2 regions of the Lysinibacillus sp. fkY74-1 genome follow, and region 2 is predicted to be linked to the other one. Evidence: riboswitches for the same ligand, from Rfam matches in the RefSeq annotation. Region 2 holds a riboswitch; the other holds the start of a gene.

Region 1 (7,633 bases), 240 kb from region 2:
TGTAGATATGACCATTTGTAAGCAGCCAAGGACAGAAATTGCTAAAAAAGCGAAAACAAGAATGGTGGTTGAATCACTGATTGATCAATTATTAGCAACGAAGCTGATTCGCAACAACCGCTTTTTTGAGCGAATTTTATATAATAAAGACATTATTTGGATAAGAAATGGTGAGGTAGAAGGCCATCTTTTTGCTCTGGCAACGTTAACGGATCAACTGAAAACGAAGACGAATAGCTTTATGATGTATATGCCGACGAACCCTATTATATATGAGGTGAACGGGGAGCCGTATCACTTAATTACACGCATTGATTCAACACGAGCAAAGCCTAACCTTGATCGCCTTTCACAAGAGCCCAATCCCGTGTTAAGCGCTGCACGTGTCAATGATTTACTATGCTCCATTGTTATACGTTTTTATGAAACTTATATAAATGATTTAATGGAAATTTCTCATCAGGATCAACTAATCGCATTCGCGCAGCAGGAATATAAACAATTTCTGGATGCGGTTCAGGAGTTAAATGGTGATCACTTAAATTGGCATCCACGAGGGAACGGCCATGAGCTATTGTTAACATTAATTGATCAACTACAAATATTAAAAAGTCAGCCTGGTAAAGTTTTAATCGACTTCACTAATACGCAGGGCTATGTGGTGGTTGAACCTGCTTATCAGGTCCATAAGCCCTCAAAGAAAGCTGTCGGTGCGATATGAAAACAAGCCCTCCATGAAGCGGGGGGCTTGTTTTATTTATGCCAGCGTATCATGCTTCATCTGAGGCTATTAGCCTAACACACCGTCCTTGCAAATACTTTACTTGACTTATCCCTGAAAGTGCATGGCTGCTTGAGCCTCTTGCCAAGGGACAGTATAGCCTTTGCCTTTAGCGCAAAAAATGCTGGAAGAACTGTATTCAGGGTCCGCATTTTTATCATAGCCTATCTGGGCTATTACTTCTTCTGCATTATGACACACATCATAGCCATCAAATTGGAGGGTAAGTGAGCCTTTCCCATTGGTATAGGCAGCAAAGATTGTGCTATAGCTCATAAAGGTTGCTACAGGTGCACGTCCTGTCAAAACAACGTCAGTTTCGGTGAGGTCTGGGTCGTCGAATGTGCCGGCAGCCTGTTGAATGTCAGTCATCATACGGCCAATAAAATCATTGGAAGCTTTCATTTTAAAGCGATAATATGGCTCAAGCAGGATGTTCTGTGCTTGTTCTAGTCCTTGACGTAGTGCTCGGAAAGTAGCTTCTCGGAAATCACCACCAGAGGTATGCTCATTGTGACCACGCCCCGTTAATAGCGTAAAATGAATATCTGTGACGGCGTAGCCTGTGAGTAAGCCGTGATGATCACGCTCAAACAAGTGCTTCTCAACGAGACGCTGGTTGCCCACTGATAAATCATCGGCATGACAGGCATTACTAAAGGTAATTCCTGCTCCGCGTTCATTAGGCTCCATTAATAAATGAACCTCTGCATAATGCTTGAGTGGCTCAAAATGACCGTAGCCTGTAACGGTTGTCCCAATTGTCTCCATATATAATATTTGCGGCTCTCCAAAAGAAATGTGTAATGCAAAACGTTTCAATAACACGTCAATCAGGACTTCTAACTGAATGACACCCATTATGTGCACATGGATTTCCTGAAATTTTTCCTGCCACACGACACGCAATGACGGCTCCTCGGCCTCTAGTAAACGGAAAATCCTTAATACTTCTTTTATATGTTGCTCACCCTCATATTGAACTTTTGCCTGTAATGTAGGGACAAGCTCATAGGGCAGTGATAGCAATTTACTGCCAATTCGATCCCCAATATTTGCCTGACTGAGCCCTTTAACAGCGAAGATTTCACCAGCCTCAACTTGCTGAACAGTTTCAAATCGACTGCCGTTATATAGGCGAATTTCTGTTACTTTTTCTGTGATATCTCCAAATGTAAATTCATCCCGAACATGTAACTTGCCTGTAAGGGCCTTGATGAACGTTAAACGTTGATGTCCATCATGGCGTATTTTAAAGACCTCTCCTTGAAAAGGTGCTTCTGGCTCGAAGTGAGTACCCGTTAGGAATGGAAGTTGAGCAATAAATTCCTCAATGCCTTCATCCTTCAACGCAGAACCTATAAAACAAGGAAAGGCATCCTCATTTTTAATCATCGTTTGTAGTCTAGTCATGCATTGGCGATGTTCCAATGTTTCATTCAAAAAGTTATCTAGCAGTTCTTCATCACGCTCTGCCAGCCATTCCATAATCGTGCTTGAAACATAGTTTTCCTGCAGTGGTTCATCTATGAGGATTACATGTTCTGAGAAATCCTTATGCAGCTGAGTCATAACAGCTCTCACATCTGCTCCGTCACGATCTATTTTATTAATAAAAAAGAATGTAGGGACATGATAGTTCCGTAAAAGCTGCCATACAGTTTCTGTATGACCCTGTATACCCTCTACAGCACTAATAATAATGATGGCATAATCCATGACACGAATGGCACGCTCCATCTCAGGGGAGAAATCGACATGCCCTGGTGTATCGATCAGCGTATATGTATCGTCGCCGATAGTCATGCGACCTTGCTCGGCAAATATTGTAATGCCACGTTTACGCTCAAGCTCATGATTATCTAAATAGGCATCCTGATGATCGACACGCCCCCGCGCTTGAATACTATTGGTATGATAAAGCATTTGCTCAGAAAAGGTTGTTTTTCCTGCATCAACATGAGCAAGAACCCCAATCGTCTTGTACATACTAAATCCTCGTTTCTATAGGTGGCTATGTTCTCATTGTATCAGAATACTAGCACAAATAATTCTTGTAAAATGATTCGTCTTTTTGTCGAAATAGTGCTAATATAATGATGATTGCAGATTTTGCAATTTACTCTGATTGCGAATTAACTCATGAACTGCTAGTCTATCAATAGAATGAATAAAACATATTGGTGCAAATGGCATTTGTCATTTTGCTTAAAAGGGAAATCGGTGTAATTCCGATGCTGTCCCGCAACTGTAAATGGGGAGTCTATACAGGATGCCACTGTAGTTTAACTATGGGAAGGTGTATAGATGATGAACCTAAGCCAGGATACCTGCCAGTATGTGTATGCTAACTAAGAACCACGAGGATGGGGATAGTGATAAAGGTAACTATACCGTTTTTTCACTATGCTACTCTCTTGGCGACAAGAGGGTTTTTTTATGCCCTTCCAATGATCCTGGTAGCAAAGAAGTCTCTGATTTCTTTCTATATTTATGACAACAAAGGAGAAAAGGACATGAAAAAATGGAGAAGTATATGGCTGGTCATGCTCATCGCGCTCATCGCAGTTTTAGGAGCGTGTGGTACAAAGGACAAGCCTGAATCAGCAACGCAAACTGAAAAAGTTGAACCGTCTGAGGCGACAACGACTGAGGTAATCATTAAAAATAATGGAACTACCCAAACCTATAAGGAAGCACCTACAAAGGCAATTAGCTTAAATCAGCATGTAACAGAAATTATGCTTGCATTAGGGCTAGAGGATTCCATGGTAGGGACTGCTTATTTAGATGACGAAATCTACGAGCCGCTTCAAGCAGCCTACGATAAAGTTCCTGTTCTTTCAGATCAATACCCAACGAAGGAGCAAGTCATTGATGCCGGGGCAGATTTCTTGTATGCAGGCTGGAAAAGTGGCTTTGGTGAAAAAGGTGTAGGAACACCAGAGGAGCTTGAGGAATTAGGAATTCATACGTATTTACATACAGCTTCTAATATGACAAAGCCAACATTAGAGGATATTTTCACTGATATTCGTCATATTGCAGAAATATTCCGCGTGGAAGATCGCGGCGAAGCATTCATTGAACAAATGACAAAAGATGTCGAAGAAGTTCAAGCTAAATTACCAAAAGATAGAGAAAATTTACGTGTTCTAGTCTTTGACAGTGGTGAAAAAGATGTATTCACAGCTGGCCAAAACTTTATGAATGAGCTGGTGACAATCGCTGGCGGTCAAAATATCTTTGGAGATGTGGAGTCAGGGTGGACAACCGTGTCGAAGGAAGATGCAGTAGATCGCAATCCAGAGGTGGTTGTCATAATTAATTATGGTGAAACAACGGCTGAACAAAAGATAAATTTCTTAAAAAATGATCCAGCCTTGAAGGAAATGGAAGCAGTCAAAAATGATCGCTTTGTCATCCTTCCACTTTCAGCGGCATCTGAAGGGGTCCGTGCAGCAGAGGCCATTCAAATTTTAGCTAAGGGCTTCTACCCAGAAAACTTTTAAAAATTTCGAGCTAGCAAAGTGCTAGCTCCTTTTTCTTAAGGAGCGATAACTATTGAACGCATTTCGTCAAAACATACCAGATAAAACATTTGAGACCCTTAATCAGCAAGGTGGATTTTCGCGATTAGCAGTAAGCCCTGGCATTATCAATAAGCATTACACACCAGCCCAATTTCAAAAAATAGCAGAAATTGTAGGAGAGAAGGGAGCCATTAAATACTCGGCTTCCTATAGCATATTATTATCGATTCCCTCTAGTGAATTAACTGAAGCTACCCGTGCCTTACAGGAGGCTGGACTGTTTGTTGCATCGTCAGGGCCTCATATTGTTATGAAAGCATGTGATTTTTGTGACGGTGAAAAAATGGAAGCAGTTCCTCAAACAGAACAGCTCTATCAGGCGTTGGATGGTATAACCGTGCCTGCAAGAATGCGAGTCAATGTGAATGGCTGTGCATCCGCCTGTTATAATCCCACATATGATGACATCGGTTTGGTCTATCAGCATGAGAGCTTTGATGTTTATCTAGGAGCCATTCCTATGGGGACGAAAGCACAGGCGGGTACTCTCTTTGCAAAGAGAGTAAGGATCGACCATATTGAAGATTTTTTGCTACAAATCATTCGTCTTTATCAGGACCAAGCTCGTTCCAATGAACCTTTTTATAAGTTTTATCGCAGAACAAAATCGAATGCTTATTGGGAACTAGTAAAAAAATCGATCGAGTAGCAGGAATAATACTTAGGGTGTCGAAATATTGTAGTAGAGCATAGAAAATGACAATACAAAGGAGCAAGAACATGACATCTAAACAAGGGATTCAACCAGAGGATCTTTATCGCTTGAAATCAGTGGCAGATCCACAGCTCTCACCTGATGGGACTGAGGTAGTTTATGTAGAGACACGTATTGATGAGAAGAAAAAGGACTATATATCTAATTTGTTTTATATAAATTTAAAAGACAAACGTCCTCAGCAATGGACATATGGTGACTATCGGACAAGCTCTCCTGTGTGGTCGCCAGATGGCAGTCAAATTGCTTTTTCTTCTACAAGGTCAGGCAAGCCGCAAATTTTTGTGCTTTCGAAAACAGGTGGGGAGGCAAAACAAGTAACGTATTGTAAAAACGGTGCGTCAACGCCTGTCTGGTCTCCATGTGGAGAGAAAATTGCCTTTTCCGTTATGCTCGGTAAAGATGAAACTATTCTAGATAAAGCTGAAGATGACAAGAAAGAAGAAAAAGAACTAAAGCCGCTAGAAATCGATAAGATGAAACATAAATCAGATGCTGGTGGATTTACGGATATGGACCAGCATACCCACATCGCTATTGTCGATTTAAAATCTGGTGACTTAGAGCAAATGACAGAAGGGAACAAGCATTGCCATCTGAGTACATGGTCGCCCGATGGCAACTATCTTACGTACTTAGCAGATCAAGCAGAGGATTTAGATTTTTCATTTAATGCGGATATTTACTTATTAGATATAGAAACAAAAAAGAGTCGCAAGGTAACCGAGGGAATTGGCTCTTATTACCAAACATCATGGTCTCCTAATAGCCGCTTCCTTTCCTTCGTTGGGGGAAAACGTGAGTTTGAAAATGCCACACAAGCGAAGCTATGGATTTATGATATGGAACAAAATCTGCTAAACTGTGCCACAAGTGAATTTGATGCCCCTGTCGGTGACTATGTCATCGGTGATTTCCTGCAAGGGGTAGCAGCTCCACCTGTGCAATGGATGAATGATAATCATAGTTTCTACTTCCAAGTAACAGATCACGGCAATGCGGCAATTTATTTTGGTAATGTGGATGGAGAGATTTATCCAGCTATTCACGATGATCAATATGTTTATGGATTTTCATTAGATGCTCAAAATGACCAAGCAGTTGTCGCAATAAGTACGACAACAAATCCGGGCGATTTATATTACGTCAACTTAAAGACGGGTGAAAAAGAACGGTTGACAACCGTCAATGAAGAAGTTTTAAAGACGAGAGAGATAGCTGTTCCTGAGAGTATTGAGTTTGAAGGAGCTGAGGGCTGGAAGGTCAATGGCTGGATCATGAAGCCAGTGGGCTATGAAAAAGGGAAGAAATATCCTCTTATTCTTGAAATCCATGGTGGTCCACATGCGATGTACGGCAACACTTATTTCAATGAATTCCAAATCCTAGCTGCTCAAGGCTTTACGGTGCTGTATACAAATCCGCGCGGAAGTCATGGCTACGGACAAACGTTTGTGGATGCAGTACGTGGTGATTATGGTGGCAATGACTATCAAGACCTAATGGCTGCAGTGGACTATGCTTTAGAGCACTATGATTTCATTGATCAGGATCGACTAGGTGTAACAGGTGGGAGCTATGGTGGCTTTATGACCAACTGGATTGTTGGGCATACGAACCGCTTTAAGGCAGCAGTTACACAACGCTCAATTTCAAACTGGATTAGCTTTGCAGGTGTGAGTGATATCGGCTATTACTTTACAGACTGGCAAATACAAGCAGGGCTCGATAATATGGAGAAGCTATGGCATCATTCTCCATTGAAGTATGTAGACAATGTCGAAACACCGTTGCTCATTTTACACGGTGAAAAAGATTATCGTTGTCCGATTGAACAGGCGGAGCAATTATTTATCGCCTTGAAATATCGTAAGAAAGAAACAAAATTCGTCCGCTTCCCTGAATCGAATCATGAACTGTCAAGAAGCGGAAAACCAACATTAAGAATTCATCGTCTGGAATATATACGAGATTGGTTTGTGGAAAAACTTTAACAAAGAGGTGGCTTAGGAAGTGAACATACTTCTTAAGCCTTTTTTATCGAAAAAAAGAATCACAGCAAAGTGTGATTCTAGATCAGTTAGTCGATTTTTTGAATAAAAACGACCTTCAAATAATTAAATTCAGGATATTCACGAGGCACACGGAAATCCTTTGGTAAACCGTATTCCTCTACAATTTTATAGCGTGTACGAGTCTCTTTAAATGCTTGGTCGATAAATCCTTTAAACTTTTTCATACCGAAGCTTGCATTATTTGTAGAAGCCACAATAATACCATTTTTGGCTGTAATCGCAATTGTATCCTTTAGTAATTTTGGATAGTCCTTCGCCGTTGAGAACGTCATTTGCTTTGTACGAGCAAAGCTAGGTGGATCTAAGACAACAAGGTCAAATTTTAATGCGTGACGCTGTGCATATTTAAAATAATGAAAAACGTCCATTACTTTTATATCCTGGGCTTCATAATCAATTTGATTGACGCTAAACTGCTCAATTGTTTTGGCTAAACTGCGCTTCGCAACATCAACACTTGTTGTTTTAA
Region 2 (7,633 bases):
CTAAAATGAGCGTGGCCGTTGAAGAGCCTTTAATGCCCATCTTCTCTTCTTCCTGACCCACGGATACCCCTTTAATGGAACGTTCGACAATCAACGCAGTCATCCCCCTATTCGTCTGGGCAAATACAACGAAGACGTCTGCTAGCTGAGCATTGGTAATCCATTGCTTTTCTCCATTTACTAGCCATGCTTTCCCGTCTTCCGTTAATCTAGCATTCGTTTTGGGGCGCAGTGCATCAGAACCCGCTTCGGACTCTGTAAGGGCGTAAGCTCCAATCCATTCTCCAGAAGCCAACTTTGGTAAGTATTTCAGTTTTTGCTCCTCATTTCCAAAATAGATATAGGGTAATGTGCCCACCCCTGCATGAATATTGTAGGAGACACTAAAAGAACCCCCAAAACCCATTTTTTCTGCTACCAGACCAGAAATTTTTTTATTGAGCTCAAGTCCTCCATAAGCTTCGGGTATTTCAATGGCCAGTAATCCAAGATCACCTGCTTTTTGGAACAATTTTCGGGTGATCTCATATTGTTGCTGTTCAATGGATGAGATATTCGGTGAGACATCCTGTTTAATGAAGAGCTCAGCAGTTTTTGCAATGAGCTCTTCTTCATCGTGGAAATCCTCAGGTGTAAAGATCGTCATGTTGTTTTTTAGTCGATCCATATAAGCCCTCCTTGAAAGAAAGTGGAGAAAAGCCATTTACCTCTCCTACTTTATTTCCTCCTTCGGTAAGATGGTTTTTGCTAATTCACTATCTAAATCCTCGAATTTATAATAGGAAATCGTTTCATACAATTCGCTTCTTGTTTGCATATCCTCAATTGCTTCTTGTTGTGTTCCAGTATTTTTTATTAATTCAAATACGCGCTCGTATGCTTTTGCTGCAACTCTCATAGATGTAACGGGATAAATGACCATCGAGTAGCCCATCTTTTCAAATTCCTTAGCCGTATAATAAGGAGTTTGACCGAATTCAGTCATATTGGCTAATAAGGGGGCATCTAACTCATTGGCAAATTGTTTAAACTCTTTTTCAGTTTGTAATGCCTCTGGAAAAATAACATCTGCCCCAGCAGTAACATATGCTTTGGCTCTTAGTATAGCCTGCTCTAAGCCTTCAACAGACCTTGCATCCGTGCGAGCAACAATCATTAATGTAGGGGCTATTTGTTTAATCATTTTTATTTTTTGAATCATTTCCTCCTTTGGAACAAGAGTTTTGCCATTTAAATGTCCACACTTTTTAGGAAGATTTTGGTCCTCTAGCTGTACGGCAGCAACCCCTGCCTCTAGCATTTCACGAGCAGTACGGGCAACATTTAATACGCCACCAAAGCCCGTATCAATGTCCACTAGCATCGGTAAATTTGTAGCCCGAATAATATCACTAGCACGCTGGGCTATCTCATTTGAATAAATCATCCCTAAGTCTGGTAAACCTCTACTCGCTGTATAAGCGGCACCAGAAAGATATAATGCCTCAAAGCCAACTTTTTTAGCCATCAAACCAGCCATTGCATCATGTACCCCTGGTATTTGCAAAATAGCTGAACGAGCGATATGAGCTTTAAATTGTTCAGCTAATTGTTTTTGTGTCTTTGCTTCTTGGACAATCCATGTCATTTTTAAATACCTCCTCTTTATTGCGTTCGGAATCCATCTAAATTAAATAAATAGATTAACAAATTCATGAACAGCAATTTGTTCAAGCAGCTCTTTATTTACACAAACATCGTTTATTTTATTGAGTTGTTTTTGAGCATAATGTGTACGAAGGTTTTGCTGGAATTTATCAATAATCTGAGGGAATGCTTCCTCACGGCGGAAACGATGTCCTAAAGGATATTCACACTCAATTAGCTCAGTTGATGTACCATCTTTGTAATAAACTTGAACAGCGTTCGCAATGGATCGTTTATCAGGGTCTAAATAGTCGATTGTATATTGGCCTTTTTCCACAACAACCATTTTATTACGCAAGTCATCGATTCGTGGATCTGCCGCCACCTCATCTTCATAGTGATTTGCGGTAATGTCACCATAAATAAGACCAATCGCTGTAATATATTGAAGGCAGTGATCTCGATCTGCAGGATTGTGAAGAGGCCCTTCTTTATCGATAATTCGCATGGCTGATTCATGTGTTGTAATTTCTATGCGGTCAATATCAGCTAGGCGATTTTTTACTTCAGCATGCAAATGAACGGCACATTCTGCAGCCGTTTGAGCATGAAACTCTGCAGGATATGAAACTTTAAAGAGGACATTTTCCATAACATAAGATGCAAGTGGTCTCGCAAGCTTTAATTCTTGCTTATGAAAGAGCACATCTTGGAATCCCCAGCCTGGTGCAGATAATGCAGTTGCATAGCCCATTTCCCCTTTCACAGCCATCATTGCTAGTTGTACGGCCCTGCTTGTAGCATCGCCAGCAGCCCATGATTTTCTTGATCCCGTATTAGGAGCATGTCGATAGGTTCTTAAACTTGAATTATCAATCCAAGCATTTGATAAAGCATTGACAATCTCTTGATGAGTGCCCCCTAAAGCCTTTGTAACAACAGCTGTTGTCGCTATTTTGACAAATAAAACGTGATCTAAGCCAACACGATTTAAGCTATTTTCGAGTGCAAGTATTCCTTGTATTTCATGGGCTTGAATCATCATTTCTAAAACATCTTTCATTTGGAGAGGCTCTTGCCCTTCTGCAACACGTACACGACTCAAATAATCAGCTACAGCTAAAATACCACCAAGATTATCAGAAGGATGCCCCCATTCTGCCGCCAACCATGTATCGTTATAATCCAACCAACGGATCATACAACCGATATTAAAGGCACCTTTAACTGGATCAAGGACATAGGATGTCCCTGGAATACGAGTACCATTTGGAACGACTGTACCTGGTACTACAGGACCTAGAAGTTTTGTACATTCAGGATATTGTAAAGCTAAAATGCCACAACCTAACGTATCCAATAAAACATATCGAGCCGTTTCGTAAGCTTCTTCGCTCGTAATCTTTGTGTTTAATACGTAATCCGCAATATCAATAAGAAGCTGGTCTGTCATCGTTTTTTCATTCGTTTTAATCATCTATATCTTCCTTTCAAGGTATGAATTTGATATACTAGTATGCTGATGGGCATTGGTCAGAATGTCCATCAGCTCTATGGCGAGTTGTTAAAACTTGATTATACCGACAATTCTTCAAGGTTATGACGCTCGCCTATATAATGAACACGAGGTCTAAATAATCGATTATTGTCATGTTGTTCGATCACATGTGCACATAAACCGATCGTTCGAGAGCCAAAGAAAATAGGCGTATATAATTCAATTGGTAAGCCCAGCATGTAGTACACAGGCGCAGCATAATAATCTAAATTTGGATACAAGCCTTTTTCCTCCACCATCACTTTTTCACCGGCTTCGCACATGTGATATAAGCAGTCATCCCCTTGCTCCAAGCATAGTTTATACAAAGCTTCTTTCATGATCTGCGCTCTTGGGTCCATTTTTTTCATATAGACACGATGGCCAAAGCCCATTATTTTATCTTTATTTTTGAGCTTGTTTTTCAGCATCGCTTCAAAGCCCTCCACAGTCTTAGCTTCAAGCAGCATATACATGACTGCCTCGTTCGCCCCACCATGCAAATTTCCTTTCAATGATGCGACAGCACCAGTTAGAGCACCATACAGATCGGATTGTGTGGAGGCAATAACACGAGCAGTAAAGGTCGAATTCGGCATTTCATGTTCACTATATAAAACAAGTGATTGGTCAAAAATTCCCTCTTCTAATGGTGTTGGTTTTCTTCCAGTAATCATGTAATAAAAATTAGCACTATAAGAAAGCTGACTATCCGGTTCTACAACATCTTGACCATTTAATACACGGTAGCTATTCGCAACGATGTTGGGCATTCCACCTAAAAGTCGATATGCTCGTGTTACATTCATTTCAGTCGAATGATCATGGATGTGCTGATCATACCCTGCTAACGCTGAAATTCCAGTTCGAAGGCCGTCCATCGCATGTGTCCCATTTGGTAATAAGTTGAAAATTTGAAAAAGCTCTTGTGGAACGTGATAGTTTTCTTTCAATTTATCCTGTACGTCAGCTTGTTGCTCAGTAGTTGGTAGGTTTCCGTGCAATAATAAATGGACAATATCTAAATAGGCGTATCTCTGAGATAGTTCAATCAAATCATAGCCACGTATAACAATTTGACTGCCTACTACGTCTAAGAAAGACAGTTTTGTTTCCGCAGCAATAACTCCATCAAGACCTGGTGAATACGTTAACTCCATAGATTACAACCCCTTTGTTTAATCATTCTTGTAAGCGTTACCATTCAAACTCGAAAGAACAACAAAAAAACAACTTCTATCCTTTAGAAGTTGTTAATCTACAAAAGTATGACAGAACAAAAAACAGTGAACTTACATCCATTCACAATCATCATACAGTAGCTAACACCTCCCTATCCTCGTAGGTCAATTGATGCTTATTTAGTGGCAGGTCTCCTGACTTATCATCAACATTCCTATAACACCTTCCCGTTTTGAAGAACAAAACAGTGGTCTCGTTATGGAACTCCTACATACAGTTGCGGGACAGTGTTGGACTCACACCAACTTCCCTTTTAATCAAATGGAATCAAACCCATTTGAACCACCAAAATTTAGCATATTCAATTTGTCTTTTTACCTTAACATAGAGGTTTCCAAACAATCAATATAGGTAAAATTCAGAAAAGACTGATTATAAAAAGCTATTTTTCATTTTTGACGAACTATTCTGCATATTTAAGCATTATTTCGCTCAAAAAAAGATTGTTAATCAATCCCAATGGAGCTATATTTATGAAGTCTGCTTTAAAAAAGCGATTTGTTTTGCATTACGATGAAACGAGGAGTGACGGGATGGGCTATATAACTGAATTAAGAAAGCTTATCGGTAATAGACCAATTATAAGCGTTGGTTCGACAGTTCTTGTTGTTAATGATGATAAGAAAATACTCTTTCAACATCGTTCAGATACGTTGGATTGGGGATTACCTGGCGGTTCAATGGAAATAAACGAAACATTAGAGCAGGTTGCTGCTCGTGAACTTTATGAGGAAACTGGTCTCGTGGCTAAAGAGTTTGAGTTTATCGGTGTTTTTTCAGGACCTGATTATTACTACTGTTATCCGAATGGCGATGAAATCTATACAGTCATTCACCTTTATAGAGCTAAACATGTAAGGGGTGTATTGGAAATGAAGGATGGTGAGAGCTTAAGCCTCACTTATTTCAGTAAGGAAGAACTTCCGAATAATATGGAACAGAGGACGGTCGCTCTCTTAAACAACCTAGAGGGCAAAATATGGGGGTTCGAAAGCTCCTTTACGAAGCTTTCCAAATAACAATGTAAGAATTTTAATAAGGACTTTCTTCGCAAAGACATTTCAGATCATTCCAAACTAGTATTCTTGTGAATTCTTTCGCGAGGGTGACTGGGCAAAATCGCGTTGTATAGCTCAAGTGATGCGGAATGCTTAAATGGTTCACCTTTCATGATTTCCTCTACTAGCTGACCATTTTGCATGACGAGGATGCGATCTGAAATAAAACGTGTAGCCTGTAAGTCATGAGAAATGAAAATGTATGCAAGTTGCAAATCCTTTTGTAGTGTCTGTAGTAATTGAATGATTTGTTTTCGCAAAATCATATCTAAACTACTAATGGCTTCATCTAAAACAATTAATTTTGGATGTAAGGCAAGCGCTCTTGCAATGTTCACACGCTGTTGTTGTCCCCCACTAAGCTGGGAAGGATACTTTTCGGCAATAGATTTTTCTAACTCTACATGATTAAGTAATTCCTTTACCTTATAGTGTCTCTCAGCTGAGCTATAATGCTCGAAATTTAGGTACGGTTCCTCTAAAATTTGAAAAATAGTGTGCTTTGGATTTAATGAATGATAGCTATTTTGGAAGACTGCTTGTAAATCTCTCCGTATCATTTTTTTCTGTTGGCTAGTGGCATCATAAAGATTAACCCCTTGAAATAGAACCTCACCGGCTGTTGGCCTTTCCATTCCTAATATAATTCGGCCCAATGTACTTTTTCCTGAGCCACTTTGTCCAACAATGCCTAAGCATTCCCCCTCCTGAAGTGAAAATGATACTTTCTGTAATTCAGGAGCATCCTGTCTTCGCTTGAATATGAACGGTCTATGTGCATAGTTCTTCTCAATATTTCTCACTTCTAGTAGCTTCAATTTTTTCACCTCTAAAACATCATTCGGGATTGTAATAGTTTCTTTGTATAAGGATGCTGTGGTGCATCAAAAAAATCATAGACATTTGCTTGTTCAATTAGTTCCCCCTTATACATCACGGCTACATCATCAGCTAGTTCAGCAATAACGCCTAAATCATGCGTCACAAGAAGTATGGCTGCCTGTGTTTCCAGGCGAATCCGATCAAATAATGTCAATACCTGTTTTTGGTTGACTGTATCAAGAGCTGTCGTTGGCTCATCAGCTATGTATACCGAGGCTTGAATTGCCAGTGACAAAGCAATCATTACACGCTGTAGCATTCCCCCACTTAATTGGAATGGATAATAGTGTAAAAGTTTCTCGGGATTAGGTAAATTAACTTTTGACATGCTTTCCATAGCAATTTGTCTAATTTCATTTTTAGTTATAACAAAATGAGCCTTTAATGATTCACGAAAATGACTTTCAATGGTTTGCACACGGTCAAAGGCAGTTGAAGGATTTTGCATAATAATAGATAGATGTCTTCCACGATAAGCTCTCATTTGAGCAGCATTTATCTTCAATAAATCTTGTTGATGGTAGAATATGTGCCCTTTGATAATCTGCGCTCTAGACGGTAAGGCTTGCATGATAGCTTGGCAAAGCATGGTTTTCCCACTACCGCTTTCGCCAATAATCCCCAAAACGCGGCCTTGATAGGCTGTCAGATGAATGGCGTTTAAAATATTTTGTTCTCCAATTTTGACCGATAAGTCTTTCACTTCTAAAACTTTTTTCATAACTTCCCCTTTACTGGTCAGGCGTCTTTAAACTACTTGCCAAAACATTACATACTAGGACAACTAGAACGATAGTAAGCCCAGGATATAGCATTAATTCGGGATGTTGGCGGATATATTGCTTCCCTTCATTTACCATCATTCCCCACTCAGGAGTGGGAGCCTGCACGCCAAGCCCTATAAAGGAAAAGCCTGCAATCTCTAAAATAACCTTTCCCATATCTAATGCAACAATCGTTACAATAGGAGGCCAAACATGAGGGAGATAGTGACGAATAATTAATTTCACACCTGTAGTACCGCTTATTCTTGCCGCTAGAATAAAATCCTTTTCATTCATGCCGATAAATAAACTTCGAATTAGTCTTGAATAATAAATAAGCTGTGTCAAAATAAGTGCGATTAACACATTTTTTAAGCTTGGCCCTAATACACCTAAAAGCCCAAATGCTAGTACAAGTGTTGGAAAAGCTAATAAAATATCGCATATCCGAATAAATAGCGCATCTATTATACCTCTTTTTAAAGAGACCCATGCGCCCAACAGGATCGCTACTACAATAGCAA

What was found. A riboswitch is a leader RNA that binds a small molecule or an ion and turns the genes downstream of it on or off. The one in region 2 is predicted to bind cobalamin.
Region 1: it holds a riboswitch for cobalamin, as region 2 does, so the genes downstream of both, ACE1MS_RS10465 (ABC transporter substrate-binding protein) here and mmgD (citrate synthase) in region 2, are expected to answer to the same signal.

The regions. Positions count from the first base shown of each region.
Region 1 is NZ_CP170173.1:2,153,394-2,161,026, forward strand. Features, by position in the region: gene ACE1MS_RS10455 (hypothetical protein) at 1-721, shown strand, start outside; gene ACE1MS_RS10460 (GTP-binding protein) at 830-2,770, opposite strand; cobalamin riboswitch at 2,946-3,133, shown strand; gene ACE1MS_RS10465 (ABC transporter substrate-binding protein) at 3,298-4,293, shown strand; gene ACE1MS_RS10470 (precorrin-3B methylase) at 4,346-5,023, shown strand; gene ACE1MS_RS10475 (S9 family peptidase) at 5,095-7,083, shown strand; gene ACE1MS_RS10480 (class I SAM-dependent rRNA methyltransferase) at 7,170-7,633, opposite strand, start outside.
Region 2 is NZ_CP170173.1:2,397,959-2,405,591, forward strand. Features, by position in the region: gene ACE1MS_RS11610 (acyl-CoA dehydrogenase family protein) at 1-667, opposite strand, end outside; gene prpB (methylisocitrate lyase) at 713-1,627, opposite strand; gene ACE1MS_RS11620 (bifunctional 2-methylcitrate dehydratase/aconitate hydratase) at 1,670-3,103, opposite strand; gene mmgD (citrate synthase) at 3,202-4,323, opposite strand; cobalamin riboswitch at 4,513-4,707, opposite strand; gene ACE1MS_RS11630 (NUDIX hydrolase) at 4,939-5,424, shown strand; gene ACE1MS_RS11635 (ABC transporter ATP-binding protein) at 5,472-6,290, opposite strand; gene ACE1MS_RS11640 (ABC transporter ATP-binding protein) at 6,293-7,066, opposite strand; gene ACE1MS_RS11645 (ABC transporter permease subunit) at 7,077-7,633, opposite strand, start outside.